DNA from 4 places in the Nitratireductor mangrovi genome. Region 2 is predicted to be linked to each of the others. Evidence: predicted binding sites of a transcription regulator. Region 2 holds the regulator's gene; each other region holds the start of a gene.
What was found. Region 2 encodes PhoB, which activates phosphate uptake and scavenging genes when phosphate is short. Its sites were predicted from a motif close to TGTCATNNANCTGTCAT; they were not measured.
Positions count from the first base shown of each region.

Region 1: a site for PhoB is predicted at 1,672-1,688, ahead of FQ775_RS10285 (BtaA family protein). Genes of this name have one in related genera too.
Region 3: a site for PhoB is predicted at 3,322-3,338, ahead of phnC (phosphonate ABC transporter ATP-binding protein). Genes of this name have one in related genera too.
Region 4: a site for PhoB is predicted at 3,225-3,241, ahead of FQ775_RS05070 (bifunctional 2',3'-cyclic-nucleotide 2'-phosphodiesterase/3'-nucleotidase). Genes of this name have one in related genera too.

Region 1 is NZ_CP042301.2:2,084,327-2,088,975, reverse strand. Features, by position in the region: gene FQ775_RS10290 (class I SAM-dependent methyltransferase) at 1-377, opposite strand, end outside; gene FQ775_RS10285 (BtaA family protein) at 377-1,621, opposite strand; gene FQ775_RS10280 (sugar phosphorylase) at 1,758-3,545, shown strand; gene FQ775_RS10275 (glycosyltransferase family protein) at 3,536-4,649, opposite strand, start outside.
Region 2 is NZ_CP042301.2:3,376,010-3,380,658, forward strand. Features, by position in the region: gene FQ775_RS16455 (hypothetical protein) at 1-451, shown strand, start outside; gene FQ775_RS16460 (FG-GAP repeat domain-containing protein) at 448-2,160, shown strand; gene phoB (phosphate regulon transcriptional regulator PhoB) at 2,176-2,862, opposite strand; gene phoU (phosphate signaling complex protein PhoU) at 2,889-3,596, opposite strand; gene pstB (phosphate ABC transporter ATP-binding protein PstB) at 3,638-4,453, opposite strand; gene pstA (phosphate ABC transporter permease PstA) at 4,466-4,649, opposite strand, start outside.
Region 3 is NZ_CP042301.2:4,203,477-4,208,125, forward strand. Features, by position in the region: gene phnL (phosphonate C-P lyase system protein PhnL) at 1-210, shown strand, start outside; gene FQ775_RS20620 (DapH/DapD/GlmU-related protein) at 207-824, shown strand; gene FQ775_RS20625 (GyrI-like domain-containing protein) at 883-2,022, shown strand; gene FQ775_RS20630 (transporter substrate-binding domain-containing protein) at 2,062-3,159, opposite strand; gene phnC (phosphonate ABC transporter ATP-binding protein) at 3,419-4,240, shown strand; gene phnD (phosphonate ABC transporter substrate-binding protein) at 4,300-4,649, shown strand, end outside.
Region 4 is NZ_CP042301.2:1,035,986-1,040,634, reverse strand. Features, by position in the region: gene cysG (siroheme synthase CysG) at 1-1,099, shown strand, start outside; gene FQ775_RS05070 (bifunctional 2',3'-cyclic-nucleotide 2'-phosphodiesterase/3'-nucleotidase) at 1,166-3,142, opposite strand; gene FQ775_RS05065 (putative bifunctional diguanylate cyclase/phosphodiesterase) at 3,360-4,649, opposite strand, start outside.

The DNA of each region.
Region 1 (4,649 bases), 1.3 Mb from region 2:
ACAAAGACGCGGTCGAAGGTCTTGCGGCCGAACAGCGCTTCGGCGTCAAAGCCGGTCGCGTCTGCGCGGGCGAGCGTGGTGCGGTCAGCGAGATCGTTGCGCTTCATCGCCTTTTCGGCCGAGGCCAGCATCTCGGCCGAGATATCGAGGCCGAAGAGCCGCGCGTCGCCATGGCGACGGCCGGCGAGCACGAGATTGCGGCCGGTTCCGCAGCCGAGTTCGAGCACCGAGCCGCGTGCCGGCACGTCGAGGTCGCGGATCAGCCGGTCGCGTCCCAAGAGGTAATATTTGCGGGTGAGGTCGTAGAAATGGCGCTGGACCCGGTAGACGCCGTCCATCAGCGCCGCGTGGTCACGGTTGTGGGCGTGCGTGGCCATCAGTCTTTGCGCACGTAGAGGTGGAAGCCGCCATAGATGGCGGAGCGGTCGCGCGCGCCGAGCTCGGCCGATTCCTCTTCCTCGTAGCGCCATCGCGACAGGAGATCGTCCGACACGCGGCCGGGCAGGATGGTCGGCAGCGCGGCGGTGCGGAAGATGACGCGCGCGCCGGGTGCTGCGGTCCGCATGATCTCCGCCCACAACTCGTTGAGCTGGCGGTCGTTCATCCAGTCCTGCGCATCGAGCAGCACATAGCGGTCGACCGAGTTGGCGGGCTTGCGGTGCAGGAACTCGGCGTAGTTGGCGCGGTGGATCGAAACGCGGCCGGCATTGGTCCGGATCGTGGCGAAGTTTCGCCGTTCGAGATAGGCGGGCAGGGCGGCTTCGCCCGCCTTGGGATAGCGGCGGGCGAAGGCCTGCCAGGCGAAGTAGTTGTCGGCGAGCGGGAAATGGCAGGCGAGCTTTTCGAGCCGCGCTTCCAGCACCCTGGCCATCGTGCCTTCGCCGGAGGTGATGAGGCTGTCATATTGCGCCGGCGGAATGCCGAGACCGAACAGCGACGCCTTCTTCGACGTCGCCCAGCGCACCAGAGGCTTTTCGAACAGGGGCTTCAGCCTCTCCTCGAAGAACAGCCGCTGCTGGCGCGGCGTCTGCGCGGTCATGATCTCGCGCGGGTCGACGCCGTGCATGCGGGCAACGAAATGGCCGGCGGAAATGCACAGGCCAAGCAGCCCGGTGCGGTAGAAATCGCGGTTGAAGACGCCGATGCGGCGGCGGCCGGTCCAGTCGCGGCCTTCCCAGTAGCGGCGCGAGGCCTGGTCGAGGCGCGGCGCGATGAAGCGGTCATAGGCGTCGCCGTTGTGGCCGTTGCCGGCCTCGCCGAAGAAGCGCAGGAAATCGCCATGCGAGGGCAGGCTGGCGGCTGCGGTCAGCTTCAGCCGGTTGAGCGCGACATGCGCCCGGTTGAGGTCGACGGCGTCGATCTTGGCGGGCGATCTGGCGAGATAGGAAAGCACGTTGCAGCCGCCGGACGCGATGGTGACCACGCGGTGCCCTTCGCCGAGCCGCATCGCGGCGATGTCGACCTCGGGGTCTTCCCAGATTTGCGGATAGACGAGACCGGAAAAAAGCATCGCGAACAGCCGCTCCGACAGGCCGGCTCTGGACATGGCCGGATGCTGGTAGACGGCTTCGCCGATGGGGCGGCTGGCGGATAGGCCGATCTCGGCCGACAGGTTTGTCATGGTTCGCGAATCCCGGAGCGAGGGCGTTTGCAAGCGGGTATGCGAGCGCGATGACAGGCGCGTGACAGTTTGCCGGCGCAGGCCGATGGGCCGCGGCCGGCTTGCATGTTGCGCTGCAATAAGCTGATATCGCCGAATGTCCGGCCCGACCGTCCCGCCCCTGCTCAGGCGCAAGCTCAAGGCGCATCTGGACTTCATCTATCCGGGGCGCGATACGGACGGCATCGCGGCGCGGATCATCGCGGCGTTCTGGCCCGATCGGCCCGAGATACGCATCCGCCCCAAGGCGCGCCGCACCAATGCGCCGCCCTGGAGCGAAAAGGACGCGGTGCTGATCACCTACGGCAATTCGCTGATCGACGGCGAGCACCCGCCGCTCACCCTGTTGCATCATTTCATGAACACGCATCTGAAAGGCGCGATCAACGGCGTTCACGTGCTGCCGTTCTTCCCGTGGACTTCGGATGACGGTTTCGCGGTCGTCGACTACAAGCGGGTCAACAGCGATCTCGGCTCATGGGACCATCTGGCCCGGCTCGGCGCCGACTACCGGCTGATGGCCGATCTGGTGCTCAATCACGTGTCGAGTTCCAGCGCCTGGTTCACGCAATTCCTCCAGGATCAGGCGCCGGGCCGGGACTATTTCGTCACGGCCGATCCCGCCGCCGATCTGAGCGCGGTGGTGCGGCCGCGCCCGCAGCCGCTGCTGCGCGCGGTGGAGACGCCTGCTGGCGAAAAGCATGTCTGGTGCACCTTCAGCCACGACCAGGTTGACGTCGATTTTGGCAATCCGGAGCTTCTGGTCGAATTCATCGACATCATGCGCTTTCACATCGATCGCGGGGTGCGCACGATACGGCTCGACGCCGTCGCCTTCATCTGGAAGGAGGTCGGCACGCCGTGCATCCATCATCCACGCACGCACGAGATCGTGCGGCTGATGCGGACACTTGCCGACTATGCCGACGAGGCGGTGGTGCTGATCACTGAGACCAACGTTCCCAATTTCGAGAACATCGCCTATTTCGGCAACCGCAACGAGGCGCATGCGGTCTACAATTTCTCGTTTCCGCCGCTGATGGTGCATGCGCTGCTCTATGGCACCTCCGAACTTCTCAACCACTGGCAAATGCGCATGCCGCCGGCGCCGCTCGGCTGTTTCTACTTCAATTTCCTCGCCTCCCATGACGGCATCGGGCTGCGGCCGGCGGAAGGCTATCTCGACGACGAGGCGATCGCCGGCATGATCGAGACCATTCAGGGCTTCGGTGGCCTGGTCTCGATGCGCTCGGCGCCCGGCGGGGGCGAGCGGCCTTACGAGATCAATGTTTCGCTATACGAGGCATTGAAGGGGACGGCCAGCGATGGCGAGGATGGGCTGCAACTGGCGCGCTTCATCTGTTCGCAGACCGTGATGATGGCGCTGGAAGGTGTTCCGGCCTTCTATGTTCACAGCCTGCTTGCCACCTCCAACGACCATGAGCGTGTTGCGCGTACGGGCCACAACCGCTCCATCAACCGCCATCAATGGGACTATCCGCGCCTGGAGGAACGGCTTGCCGACCCGGCGGACCCGCATGCCGGGGTGCTGGCGGAAATGCTCCGGCGCATCCGCATCCGAACGGCGCAGCCGGCCTTCCACCCCAACGCGACCCAATACACCCTGCAACTGGGCACTGCGCTGTTCGGCGTCTGGCGTCAGAGCCTCGACCGCGAGCAGTCGATCTTTGCCGTCCACAACGTGACCGCGCGGCCGCAGCCGCTGACTTTCGTCAGCCTGAACATGATCGCCGGCGAAAACTGGGTCGACCTGTTGAGCGGGGAGGTGCTTCATCCCGCTGCGGGCGAGATCGTGCTTGAACCCTATCAGTGCGTATGGATCAGCAACCGGGCGCGTGCACCGAGAAGCACTCGTCAGCCCTGAAGCCCGCCATCGGCGCCGTCCCTGGCGACCGCGTCGGCCAGTTCGGACAACAGGCCGGGGAAGGCGGCGTTGACACGACGCCAGTTGGGAATGAACGGCGTTTCGCTCGGGTTCTCCAGGAAGACCTCGCCGGCGGCGGTTATGTTGGCGGCGAAGAGTTCGACTGCCTGCTCCTCCTTGTGCCGGTCGAGCGTCAGCCCGTTCATCAGCGCGTCCGCGTGGTAGCTTTCGATCAGGTCGAGGGCTGCGCGGAAATAGGTCGCCTTGACGCTGCGCAACGTCCCGGCGGAAAAGATGACGCCCTCGGTCGCCAGCTTGCGGAAGATCGCCTTGGTGATGTCGATCGACATGCGCGACAGCCCCTTTGTCCGGTCCTCCTGCGACAGGTCCTGGTGCTTGTGGTCGTAGATGTCGGCGATGTCGACCTGGCAGATGGCGCGGGCGCTGGTGTTGCGGCGCATCTCCGACAATACACCGATCTCCAGGCCCCAGTCGGTCGGGATGCGCATGTCGGGGACCACGCTGACGCGCATGGCGAACTCGCCCGAGAGCGGATAGCGGAAGGCGGAGAGGTAGTCGATGTAGTTGTGCGGCCCGACGGTCAGGTTGAGCGCATGCAGGAGCGGCGTCACCAGCAGCCGGCAGACCCGGCCGTTGATGGTGTTGTTGGCGATGCGGGCGTAGTAGCCCTTGGAAAACACGTAGCGGAAGGCCGGATTGGCAACCGGGTAGACGAGGCGCGCCAGCAGGTCGCGGGAATAGGTGACGATGTCGCAGTCGTGGATGGCGATGACGTCGGCGTTCTGGGCGGCGAGCGCATAGCCGAGGCAGTACCAGACGTTGCGGCCCTTGCCGGGCTCGGTCGGGGCGAGGCCCGCTTCGGCGAGCTTCGCGTCGATCGCGCGCAGCCGCGGGCCATCGTTCCACAAGATGACATGGTCCTGCGGCAGCTTCGAAAAGAAGCTGCGGGCATGGGCGAACTGGTCGCGGTCGGCGCGGTCGAGGCCGATCACGATCCGGTTCAGATAGGGAACCTGCGCCAGTTCGTCCACGATCGCGGGCAGGGCGTCGCCCTCGAGCTCGGAAAACAGCGACGGCAGGATC
Region 2 (4,649 bases):
GCTGAAATTTTCCGATCCCGGCCCCGCCGACATGGCCGGCACGTTGCGGACCAGCGACGTCGAAGACCCCGCCATCTACGATCTCGGCCTGCTTGCATGGGCAAGCCGGCTGCCGCGCAACGACAAGGGCGAGGTGCTGGTGCCGCTGTTCGGCGACCTGAAGCGCCACCGCATCGCCGACCGGCAGGTTGCTGTCCTCGGCAACGAACTGCTGGCGCAGCGCTTCGTGGAACGCAACGTGTTCATGACCGCCGAACTCTGGGGCGTCGGCTCCACCGACCCCTACGGCCACCGCAACGACCTGGCCTCGCTCGACGCCGTGATCCGCGCCCATGGCGGAGAGGGCCGCGAGGCGCGCGACCGCTACGTGGCTCTCACCGACGACGAACGCGGCACCATCATCGCCTTCCTGAAGACGCTGGTGATCGACGCTGAGGAGGAAGTGAAATGAGACCGACTGCCGTCCTGGCCGGGCTTTCGCTGCTCGCCGCCCTGGCATCTTTGCCGTCCATCGCCTCCGACGCCCTGCCCGAACCGACCGGCGACGTGCCGCTGATGGAGGAACAGGCCGAGGCCGCTGGCCTCGCCCATGCCTATCGCGGCCCGTGGGAATATTTTGTCGGCGGGGGTGCTGCCTCCTTCGACTGCAACGGCGACCGGCTGCCTGAACTCTTCATCGCCGGCGGCAAGGAGCCGGCGCGTTTCTATCTCAATCGCAGTACGGCCGGGGGCGCGCTGAGGTTCGAGGAAACCGCGCTGGGCCTCGACCGCGACGACCTCGAAAACGTGCTCGGCGCCTACGCGCTCGACATCGACGACGATGCGCAGCTCGACCTCGTGCTTCTGCGCGTCGGCGAAAACCTGATCCTGAAGGGTGCGCCCGACTGCGGCTTCGAAAAGGCCAACCGGCATTTCGCCTTCGACGGCGGAAAGGCCTGGACGACGGCGTTCTCGGCCACCTGGGAAGAAGGGCGTCGCTTCCCGACGCTGGCCTTCGGCAACTATGTCGACCGGCACGCGCCGGGCTCGCCCTGGGGGACCTGCCACGACAACGATCTCTACCGGCCGGCCGGTACGGAAACCGCCGACTATTCCGGGCGAATGGCGCTGCGCCCCGGTTTCTGCGCGTTGTCGATGCTCTTCACCGACTGGAACCGCTCGGGCACCCCGGCGCTGCGCATCACCAATGACCGCCACTATTACCGCGGCGGCGAAGAGCAGCTGTGGCGCGTCGATCCGGGCCGGCCCGCGCGGCCCTACCGCAAGTCGGAAGGCTGGCAGCACCTGACGATCTGGGGCATGGGCATTGCCGAGGGCGACCTCGACGGCGACGGCTTTCCCGAATACGCGCTGACCTCGATGGGCGACACCAAGCTGCAGAAGCTGTCGGAGGAGGCGGACACCGACGAGCCGACCTATGTCGACATCGCCTTCGACAAGGGCGCAACGGCGCACCGGCCCTATGCCAGTGACGATCTGAAGCCGTCGACCGGCTGGCATTCCGAATTCGCCGACTTCAACAATGACGGGCTGCTCGACCTGTTCATCGCCAAGGGCAATGTCGAACGCATGCCGGATTTTGCCGCGGTCGACCCGGACAACCTGCTGCTCGGCCAGTGGGACGGCAGCTTCATCGAGGCCGGACACCTGGCCGGCATCAACCTGCCGACCAAGGGCCGCGGCGCGGTGGTGGAGGATTTCAACGCCGACGGCATGCTCGACCTGCTGGTCGTCAACCGCGAGCAGAACGTCACCCTGTTCCGCAACCGTGGCGCCAGGGTCGCGTTCGGTGCGAGGCCGATGGGCAACTTCCTCGCCGTCGAACTCTCGCAGCCGGGGCCGAACCGCAACGCGGTCGGGGCGCTGGTCTCGGTCAAGGCCGGCAACAACACCTATAACCGCACCGTGCAGGTCGGCGGCGGCCACGCCTCGGGGCATGCCGGCTTCGTCCATGTCGGGCTGGGCACGGCCGAACGCGCCCAGGTGCGCGTCAAGTGGCCTGACGGCGAATGGAGCGCGCCCTACCGGGTCTTTGCCAACAATTTCGTGCTGATCGGCCGCGAGGCGAACGCGGCGCGCTACTGGTATCCGCCGGAGGCCGACGACACGATAACCCCGAGCGACAAGGGTGACGCCTGGCAGGCCAGCGACGCGCAGTGACAAGAAGATTGCCGGCTAAGCTTCCTTGATGGCGTAGCCGGCACCACGGATGGTGCGGATGACGTCCGGCAGGCGGCCGGAATTGACCGCCTTGCGCAGGCGGCCGACATGGACGTCGACGGTACGTTCGTCGATATAGATCGTCTCGCCCCAGACATTGTCGAGCAACTGGCTGCGCGAAAAGACGCGGCCCGGATGCTGCATCAGGAATTCCAGCAGCCGGAACTCGGTCGGCCCCAGCCTGATCTCGCTCTTGCGCCGGTAGACGCGATGCGCCTCGCGGTCGAGCACGATGTCGCCGACCTTGAGCACGCTTGACAGCACCTCCGGCTTGGCGCGGCGCAACAGCGCGCGCACGCGGGCGATGAATTCCGGCGTCGAGAACGGCTTGACCAGATAGTCGTCGGCGCCGGTGGCAAGGCCGCGCACGCGGTCGCTCTCCTCGCCGCGCGCCGTCAGCATGATGATCGGCAGCCTTTCGGTCTCGGGCCGCATCCTGAGCCGCCGGCACAGCTCGATGCCGGAGACGGCGGGGATCATCCAGTCGAGCACGAGCAGGTCGGGCACGCTTTCCTGCAGCCGGATCTCGGCCTCGTCGCCGCGGCTGATCACCTCGACATTGTAGCCTTCGGCCTCGAGGTTGTATTTCAGCAGGACGCAGAGGGGTTCTTCATCCTCCACGACCATGATCTTTGCCGCCATCATCGCCAACAAGGCACCTCGCGGTCTCAGGCCGTCGCGTCCGAGACCGCCGTCTCGTCCAGCTTGGGCCGGCTGATCGGCAACTGGTTGCCGGTCATCACATAATAGGCGTTCTCGGCAATGTTGGTGGCGTGGTCGCCGATGCGTTCAAGGTTCTTGGCACAGAACAGCAGGTGCGTACACGCGGTGATGTTGCGCGGGTCTTCCATCATGTAGGTGAGCAGCTCGCGGAAGATCGCGGTGTATTTGATGTCGATCTTCTCGTCGCCGGCCCTGAGCGCCTTCAGCGCTTCGGCGTCGCGTCCGACATAACGGTCGACGATGCCGGAGGTCTGGGCGTGCACCATCTCGGCCATCGATTCGATCGAATGCGACAGGCTCTTGGGCGTCGTCGATTGGCCGATGGCGCCGACGCGCTTGGCGATGTTCTTGGCGAGATCGCCGATACGCTCCAGGTCGCCGGCCATGCGGATAGCGCCGATCACGGCACGCAGATCCTGGGCCATGGGCTGGCGCCTGGCGATCAGCGTGATGGCACGCTCGTCGAGCTCGCGCTGCTTGGCATCCATGATCGCGTCGTCGGAGATGATGCGCTGGGCCAGCGGATTGTCCGAACTCAGCAGCGAGCGGGTGGCGTCGCCGATCATCGAACCGGCCAGGTCGCCCATCTCGCGGATCAGCTTGTCGACCTCTTCAAGATCGTCGTCGAAGGATGTGACGGTGTGCTCGCCCATGGGCTCGCTCCTCGTGAAGGCGGGATGTGGCGCGCGGCCGATCAGCCGAAACGGCCGGTGATGTAGTCCTGGGTGCGCTTGTCGTCAGGGTTGGTGAACATCTTGTCCGTCGGCCCTTCCTCGACGAGGTAACCGAGGTGGAACATCGCCGTGCGCTGCGAGACGCGGGCCGCCTGCTGCATGGAGTGGGTGACGATGACGATGGTGTAGTTCTGCCGAAGCTCGTCGATCAGTTCCTCGACCTTGGCGGTGGCGATCGGGTCGAGCGCCGAGCAGGGCTCGTCCATGAGGATCACCTCCGGCGACACCGCGATGGCGCGCGCGATGCACAGGCGCTGCTGCTGGCCGCCGGAAAGCCCGGTGCCCGGCTCGTGCAGCCGGTCCTTGACCTCGTTCCACAGCGCCGCCTTCTGCAGGCTCGATTCCACGATGCCGTCGAGGTCCGACTTCGCCTTGGTCAGACCATGGATGCGCGGCCCGTAGGCAATGTTCTCGTAGATCGACTTCGGAAACGGGTTCGGCTTCTGGAACACCATGCCGACACGCGCCCTGAGCTCGACCACGTCGATCCTGGGATCGTAGATGTCCTCGGCGTCGAGCGTTATGTCGCCGCCGACCTTGCAGATCGGGATGGTATCGTTCATGCGGTTGAGGCAACGCAGGAAGGTTGACTTGCCGCAACCGGACGGGCCGATCAGCGCCATGACCTGCTTTTCCGGCACGTCGAGATTGACGTCGAAAAGCGCCTGCTTCTCGCCGTAGTGGACGGTGACGTTCCTGCCACGCATCTTGATCGCGTTCTCGTCGGCCATCTCGGTCAGCTTCTTCTCGACTCCGGCTTCGGTCAGCATGTTCATTTCCTCACTCCGTTACCAGCGACGCTCGAAGCGCTTGCGCAGCACAACAGCGATGGCGTTCATGATCACCAGAAATCCGAGCAGAATCAAAATCGCCGCCGAGGTCTTCTGCTGGAAACCCGGCTCCGGGAAATCCGACCACATGTAGATCTGCACCGGCAGCACCGTCGCCGCGTCGGTGAACCCGCCGGGAATG
Region 3 (4,649 bases), 830 kb from region 2:
TTCATTACCAGCCATCCGATCCTGCTCCTTGATGAGCCGACGGCGTCGCTCGATGCCAAGAACCGCGAGGTGGTGATGGCGATGATTGCGGAAAAGAAGCAGGCCGGAGTCGCCCTGCTCGGCATTTTCCACGACCAGGACGTACGCGAGGCCGTCGCCGACCGCGTCATCGACGTGACCGATTTCGCACCAGCAAGGACCGCCGCCTGATGCCGAAGCTTTCGGAAATGCCGCATGTCCATCCGAGCGCGGAGATGGAGGGCTCGACACTCGGCCGCTACACAGAAATCGCCGAGCGCACCCGCTTCCATGATTCCGTCCTTGGCGACTATTCCTACCTCATGCAGGATTGCGGCGTCTGGTGCGCCCAGATCGGCAAGTTTGCCAACATTGCCGCGGCCGTACGCATCAACGCCACCAACCATCCCACTTGGCGGCCGACGTTGCATCATTTCACCTATCGCGCTGCCGACTATTGGGACGATGCCGTGCACGAGGAGGAATTCTTCGAATGGCGGCGCGGCAACAAGGTCACGATCGGTCATGATACCTGGCTAGGGCACGGCTCGACGGTCCTGCCCGGCGTGACCGTCGGTGACGGCGCCGCTGTCGGCGCAGGCGCGGTGGTATCGAAGGACGTCGCACCCTACACCATCGTCGGCGGCGTGCCGGCCAGGCCGATCCGCGAGCGCTTCGACCGCAGGACGGCGGAGCGCTTTCAGGCGCTTGCCTGGTGGCATTGGGACCATGGTCGCCTGCGCGCCACACTCGACGATTTCCGCGGCCTGAGCGCAGACCAGTTCTTGGAAAAGCACGGCGGCTGACCATCCGTCGCCCGGCACGCGGTTGACAACCTTCACGTCAATATTCTAGCGCTAGAATATGAAAAGCCTGAGCAGCGCAGAGTTCGCGATCCTGAGCCTGCTTGGCGAGGCGGCGCGGCATGGGTACGAGATCGAACGTCTGATCGAGGAAAGGGGACTGCGCGAGTGGACCGAGATCGGTTTCTCGTCGATCTATTTCCTGCTCGACAAGCTTCGCAAGGCTGGATTGGTCGAACCGCTGCCCGGGGGCGGTGGCGGCAAGGCGCGACGTCCCTTCCGCATCACCGGTGAGGGTAGACGCATGCTTGCCGACGAGACGCGGCGCACGCTGGCGGAGCCCCAGCGGCTCTACCCGCGTCTGCTGCTCGGCCTGGCCAACTGGCCGGCCCTTGAGACGACCGACGGAATCGGTGCGCTGGCAGCGCGCGGCGCGGCCCTTGTTGCCGAGGCGAAGCGACTCGCCGGCATCCGCGCCCGCCAGCAGACCCTGCCGGCCTTCGTGGACGCAATGTTCGATTATGCCCTTGGCCAGATCGAGTCCGAACAGGTCTGGCTGCGAAGGACGGTTTCACGCTTGGAGGAGGCGATGCAAAAGTTGGACGTCAAGAAGACGCTGAAGGCACTCTACGCCCCGCCGGCAGGCGAATGGCTGGAGGTGAACGTGCCCCGCCTGCAGTTTGTCATGATCGACGGTGCCGGCGATCCCAACACCGCGGACGCGTACCGGCAGGCTCTCGAATGGCTCTATTCGGTAAGTTACGCGGCAAAATTCGCCGCCAAGGCTCGAGGCAAGGATTATGTGGTAGCGCCGCTCGAAGGGTTGTGGTGGGCGGACGATCCGCGGAGTTTTGTCGAACGTCGCAAGGACGAATGGCGGTGGACCATGATGATCATGGCGCCCGACTTTATTGACGAAACTCTGTTCGAAGGCGCGATCGCCAAGTCCTCGCGAAAGCTGGGCGTACCCCCGGAAAGCCTGAGGCTGGCCTCTCTCGAAGAGGGCCTTTGCCTGCAGATGATGCATATCGGCTCCTATGATGACGAGGGCCCGGCTCTGGCGCGTCTGCACGACGAAATCATGCCATCGCGCGGCTACACATTCGCCGGCCCGCACCACGAAATCTATCTTGGCGATCCGCGCAAGGTCGATCCGTCGAAGCTGAAGACCGTGCTGCGCCAGCCTGTCGAGCGCGCATGATCGCCGACGGCCCGAAACCGCCAGGCCGTTGATGCGGGGCTACTGTGCTTCGCCGAAATAGCGTTCCCGCAGCGCCTCGATGCGGCCGCCTTCGTGCATGCCGAGAAGCTCTATGGTCACGGGGCGCGTCAGGGCGCTGCCGTGCGCGAGCCCGAATCCGTATTTGTCCGGTTCGAAGATCGGCCCGACCACATCGAGACCTGCCTCCGGGTTGGTATGCGCGAAATATTCGAGCACTGGTGCGTCGCCGATGATGGCGGCGACCCGCTCCTGCCCAAGGGCCGCTGCTGCCGAGCCCACGTCGTCGAACGATCGCGCAGGCATGCCGGCTTGCCGCGCGAAGTCCTCGGCAACACTTCCGGTGAAGACGCCGACGCGCTTGCCTGGCAGGTCTTCGAGGCTGTTGATCTGGTTGGTGAGCGACAACGTCGTCATCACGCTGGTCACCGAGGAGGTCACATAGGCCAGTACGGCAATCCCGCAGACCATCCAAAGCGCCTGCCAGATGCGACCGACCCAGCCGAACAGGTTCTTGCGCGACGGCATCTTTCCCGAAGTCGCGACCGACATCACTGTATGAAAACTCTCGGCCAGGCCCTCGCGCCACCGTCGCGGAAAGTTCGTGTCGAAACGCCGGTCGAAAACGGTCAACAGTCCGGTCGCCGCCAGGACGACCAATCCCAGCCATGCATAGGCGCGCAGGTGACCGGAATCGCGAAGCCCGGCGATCACCTCGGACAAGCCGGCACTCCTGTCATCGGCGACCAGAATCCGCAATCCGGCATCGAACCAGGGATGGGTGAAATCGATCCTGTGCGCCCGGTTCTGCGTGATGGTCAGGTTGGTGACCGCCACGTCGATCGAACCGTCCGCCGTTGCGTCGACGAGGGCGCGAATGGTGGGGTAGGCCTCGTAGCTGAAATCGAGGTCAAGCCGGTCAGCGACGTCCTCCCAAAGCTCGACCGCCATGCCCTCGTAGCCGTCCGCGCGCGCCATCACGAAAGGCGGACTCGTATAGACCCCAACCTTGATCTGGGTCGTTGGTGCAGGCTGATCCTGAGCAATGGCGACCTTGCCACCTGCCGCAAAGAGCAGCGCCAGCAGCGTACACGCGAGGACTGTGCGGACTGCCTTCAATCGACCGCGTTCGAGGTCGCCGCGGGGCGCTTGCGATGTCAGCCCGGAAATCATCGACGCCAGCTATAGACGAGACGAGCCCCGCGTTCAACGCAGGGATGCGCCGTCGCCGCAGTTGGTATTCGCGCCCCACGCGCACGGGGTCGCAAGGCGGCTGTGGCCTGTAACACAACTGTCACTATCCTGACATTCCACCTTCATCTGGCTCGGCTAGCGGAGTCGTGACGAAAGGCGAAAAACGCCTAGCGGGGACGGCTTCATGCTCGAAATCCGGATGGTCACGCGGCGCTTCGGCAACAAGGTGGCGGTCAGTGGCGTCGATCTTGCGATCGATGACGGCCAGATGGTCGGGATCATTGGCCGTTCCGGCGCCGGCAAATCGACGCTGCTGCGCATGATCAACCGGCTGATCGACCCTTCCGAGGGCGCGATTTCCTTTGCCGGTGTCGAGGTGTCGGCCCTGCGGGGAGCCGCATTGCGTTCCTGGCAGCGCGACTGCGCCATGATCTTCCAGCAATTCAATCTGGTGCCGAGGCTGGATGTGGTTTCCAACGTGCTGCACGGCACGCTCAACCGTCGCTCTACCCTCTCTACGGTATTCAGCCTCTACCCGACCGAAGACATCCACACCGCGATCGACATCCTCGACCGGCTCGGCATCGCGGATCATGCGGCCAAGCGCGTCGAAGCCCTGTCCGGCGGGCAGCAGCAGCGCGTCGCCATTGCTCGTGCCCTCATGCAGGATCCCAAAATTATCCTCGCCGACGAGCCGATCGCTTCCCTTGATCCGATGAATGCGCAGATCGTCATGGATACGTTGCGGCGCATCCATGACGAGGATGGCCGCATGATCGTGTGCAACCTGCACACCCTGGATACCGCGCGGCGCTATTGCGATCGCGTCGTCGGCATGCGCGACGGCCTTGTGGTGTTCGATGGAGCCCCTGACGAACTGACGACCGCCGTCGCCCGCGAAATCTACGGCGCCGATGAAAACTTCTCGGAGTCGTCGACCTCGACATCGATCGAGCCCCTGGAGCCGGTCTACCGGCCCGACCGCGAGCCCGCTTACGCGCTCTGAACTCGCCTCCCCGCGCGAAGGATCGCTCGGGTTTCATCCAAACCAACGGAGTATCGACCATGAAAAAACTGCTTGCAGCCCTGCTCACCTCGGCCGCCATCGCGGCGCCGGCGTTTGGCCAGGACGGGATCAGCGAGTTCCGCATCGGCATCCTCGGTGGCGAGAACGCCCAGGACCGTCTGACCTCGCACGAGTGCCTGAAGAATTACACGGAGGAGGCGCTCGGCGTGCCTGTGAAGCTCTTTACGCCCGCCGACTATGATGGCGTGATCCAGGGCCTGCTCGGCGGCACCATCGACATGGCCTGGCTCGGCGCGTCGGGCTATGCCAAGACCTATCTGACCGATCCGGAAGCGGTTGAGCCGGTGCTCGTGAAGACCAATCTCGACGGCTCCTTCTCCTACCATTC
Region 4 (4,649 bases), 2.3 Mb from region 2:
GATCGACCGGCCGCAGCATTGCGGTTTTCAGTTCGGCTCGATCGTCAACCGCTCGCCCGTCGTCGTCGGCATTTCCACCGCAGGCGCCGCCCCGGTGCTGGGCCAGGCCGTGCGCCGCCGCATCGAAACACTGCTGCCGGCCTCGCTGGCGGCATGGGCCAGCTTCGCACGGCGGATGCGCGACAGGGTCAACACGCTGCGCGCCCCCGGTCCGGGTCGCCGCGCCTTCTGGGAAACGCTGGTGGACAACGCCTTCGGTGAGCCGCCGGCACAAGACGACGCCGCGACACTCCGGCATCTGATCGCGCGATCGGGCGGTTCGGCCGCAACCGGCCATGTGAGCTTCGTCGGCGCCGGCCCCGGCGATGCCGAACACCTGACGCTCAAGGCGGTGCGCGCGCTGCAGGCCGCCGACGTGATCCTGTTCGACGATCTGGTGTCGGACGAGGTGCTGGAACTCGCCCGCCGCGAGGCCAAACGCATCCTGGTCGGGAAGCGCGCCGGCCGGCCGAGTTGCCGGCAGCACGAGATCAACGACATGATGGTCAAGCTCGCCAGAGCGGGCCGGCGCGTGGTGCGGCTGAAGTCGGGCGACCCGATGATTTTCGGACGCGCCGGCGAAGAGATCGCCGTTCTGGAACAGGAGCGTATCGGCTACGACGTGGTGCCCGGCATCTCGGCCGGCGCAGCCCTTGCCGCGACGCTCGGGGTCTCGCTGACCCATCGCGACGCGGCACGCTCGGTGCGCTTCGTCACCGGTCACTCGAAGAATGGCGGCCTGCCCGACGATATCGATCTTGCGGCGATTGCCCATCCGGCCGCGACCACCATCGTCTATATGGGCGCGCGAACCGCGGGCGAACTCGTTGCCAGACTGATCGCGCGCGGGATGCCTATGGCCACACCGTGCGCGATAGGGGCGTCGTTGGGCCGACCTGACCAACAGGTGACGTTGTCCACACTGGCGAACCTCGAGGGCGATGTGGCGGCACTCGCCAGTGGCCAGCCGATCGTGATCGGCATCGGACGTATCTTCGCCAGCGCGTCGGCAGCGGCGCACCAGCCGGCGCCGTCGACCTTGCAAGCCGCCGCGGGCTGACAGCGGAAAAGAAGAAGGGTCGGCGCATCATGCGCCGACCCCTCTCCGGGAGTGTTCCCGCTCCGGCTAGAGCGTGATGCGGTATTTGGCGAAACCTTCGGAACCCTCGCCCGCCGGCTCGATCGCAACGCCCTTGACGTCGGCGATGAACTCCTTCGCCTTCGGCCCGGTCTCGAAGATCACCGTGGCGCCTTCGACCGGAGCAAACGACCAGTTCGCGTCGGCCGACGGGTTGATCGTGCCCTGCTCGACGATGTAGCGCACGATGACGTCACGGTTGGTATCCGGCGCCTGGAAAACGACCTTGTCGGGGCCGATTTCGGGGAAGTTGCCGCCGCCGCCGGCACGGTAATTGTTCGACGCGACGACGAACTTCTGGGCCGGATCGATCGGCTTGCCGTCGAACATCAGGTCGACGATCCGGTTGGCGCCCTCATTGATGAGATTGCCCTTGGGATCGTATTTCGGCGGCTGCGACAGATCGATCTTGTAGGTGACCCCGTCGATGACGTCGAAATTGTAGGATGGGAACTCGCCGTTGATCAGCGGCTGGTCGGCCTTGCCGGGCTCGACCTGGTTGAAGATGCCGGCCGACATTTCCAGCCAGTCCTTGACCTGGGCGCCGGTGATGACCACCGCCTGTACCGTGTTCGGGTAGAGGTAGAGGTCGGCGACGTTCTTGATCGCCACGTCCCCTGCGGGCACGTCGGTATAGTAATCGGGGCCGCCGCGACCGCCGGCCTTGAAGGGTGCTGCCGCCGACAGGACCGGCAACCCCTTGTGCTCGGTCTCGCTCAGCATGTCGGTGATATACCAGGTCTGCGCCTGCGAAACGATCTGCACCGACGGGTCGTCGGCGACCAGCGCGAAATAGGAATGCAGCGGAGCCGAGGTCTTGCCGACGGCGGTGCGGACATATTTCAGCGTCGCCTCGTGCACGTCCCGCACCGCGTCCTCGACCTCCGGCTTGCTTTCCACCAGCGGTTCGCTCTTGCGGTCGACTCGCTTGAAGATCGGCCGCGCCTCGGAGGTCGAGGCGGTGATCTTCCAGTCGTTGCCGTCGCGCTCCAGCATCAGGTCGATCAGGCCGAGATGCGAGCCCCAGAAGCCGCCCATCACCCCGGGCTTGCCGGCCACCGTGCCGGCGGCGTTGTCGACGCCGGCCATGCCGTCGAACTTCGGACCCGGGAAGTCGAGATGGCTGTGACCGGTGACGATGGCGTCGATACCGTCGACGCCGGCAAGGGCGATCGAGGCGTTCTCGGCATTCTCGACATAGCCGGCCTCGCCCATGCCGGAGTGGGACAGCGCAATGATGACGTCGGCGCCCTCCTCCTTCATCTGCGGCACCCAGGCCTCGGCCGCCTTGACGATGTCGCGGGTCATCGCCTTGCCGGCCAGATGGCGTCCGTCCCAGGTCATGATCTGCGGCGGCACGAAGCCGATCAGGCCGACCTTGATCGGATGCTCGTTGCCGGCACCGTCCTTCACGGTCTTGTCGAGGATGACGTAAGGCTTGATGAAGAGGTCGTCGTCGCGCGCGCTGGCGGCAAGCTGGCCCTTGGTCAGGTTGGCGCACACGAAGGGGAAGTTGGCCCCGTCGAGCACCTTGAACATGAAGTCGAGGCCGTAATTGAACTCGTGGTTGCCGAGCGTGGAGCAGTCGTAGCCGAGCGTGTTCATGGCCGAGATGATGGGATGCATGTCGCCATCCTTCATGCCGCGCTCATAGGCGATGTAGTCGCCCATGGGATTGCCCTGCAGGAAGTCGCCATTGTCGATCAGCATCGAGTTGCCGGCTTCGGCGCGGATCTGGTCGATGATGGATGCGGTGCGCGCCAGGCCCATCGTGTCGTTGGGCCGGTCGCCGTAATAATCGTACGGGAAGACGTGAACGTGCAGATCCGTCGTCTCCATGATCCGCAGATGCGCCTGATTGGCCTGGGCGCGGGCCGCGAAGGGATGCAGCATGACGAGAGAACCCAGCGCGGCCGCTCCGGAAAGGAACGAGCGACGGGAAATCGGGTGAAGCATTTCGGTCATGGTCGGTCTCCCTGAATTCCTGGAACGGGTCGCCGCGGCCGGCACGACGGCTCGGGCGCGCGTGTCCCATGCACAGATTTCGATGACGGTTGGATGACCGGTCCGGGGAACGGCGGTCGCACCAACCCTCATGAGGGGTCGAGTTTCTGTCCGATTGCGCGGCCGCGCAAGGCTTTGCCCCACCCCGGGACGAAATTATTTCGCCGGCTCAGTGGGCTCAGGCGACGCTGCTGGCACGGTCACGGTCGTTCCGGCCGAAGCGCTCCTTGATCAGCCCCATCGCCTGCTTCGCCGAAAGCGGCGGACCGAAGTAGAAGCCCTGCAGGCTGTCGACACCGATGCCGCGCAGGAAGGCTTCATGCTCGGCCGTCTCCACGCCCTCGGCGGTGACGTGCATGCCGAGCGCCCGGCCAATCGTGACGATGGATCGCAGGACGCTCACCGCGCGCTTGTCGCCATGGCCGCGCACCACCAGCGACTGGTCGATCTTGAGCTTGTCGAAAGGGATACGCTGCAAGGAGGAAAGGCTGGAGTAGCCGGTGCCGAAATCGTCCATGGCGACGGTGACGCCAAGCGTGTGCAAGTCGGCGACGACGGCCGCAACCGGCTCCAGACCGCCGCGATAGGCGCTTTCGGTGATCTCCACCTCGAGGCGGCCGGGCGCCAGGCCGGTCTCCTCCAGCACCGCCGCGACCCAGGCCGGAAAATCCCCGGCCTCGAGCTGGCGCGGCGAGATGTTGACAGCAATGCGCAGCTCGGCCGGCCAGCCCGCCGCCTCCCGGCAGGCTGCCGCCAGCGCCCATCCGCCGATGCCGACGATGCTGCCCGACTGCTCGGCCAGGTCGATGAAATCAGCCGGCGGAATCACCCCCAGCCGCGGATGCCGCCAGCGCACGAGCGCTTCGAACAGAAACGGTTCGCCTGTGCGGGCCGAGGCAACCGGCTGGTATTCCAGGAACATCTCCTCCTTCTCGACCGCGTTCCAGAGGTCGAGCTCGAGCTGCTTGCGCAGCGCGAAGGCGGCGCCGTCCTCGCTGCTGGCCAGTTTCACCTGATCCTTGCCGCCGGCCTTGGCGCAATAAAGCGCGATATCGGCCAGCTGCATCAGCTGTTCCGGCTCCTGGCCATCGTCGGGCATGATGGCGATGCCGGCGCTGACGCCGACCTTGTAGCTGCCGGATTGCAGCGCCAGCGGCCGCGCCACTTCATGCACGACCTTGCCGACGATGTCGCGCAAGCGGGCGGGATCGAAATCCTCCTTGATCTCGATGATGGCCGCGAACTCGTCGCCGCCGATGCGGCTGAGGAAGGAGTCGCGCGGAAGAAACCCGGCAATGCGCCGGCTGGTGGTGCGCAGCACCTGGTCCCCGACCGAGTGGCCGGCCGTGTCGTTGATGGCCTTGAAGTCGTCGAGGTCGAACAGCACCAGAGCGAAGCGGCGGCCGCCCGCTTCGGTGAGGCCCCGCGCCCGCGCCAGCTCGTGGTTGAAACGGGCCCGGTTGCCGAC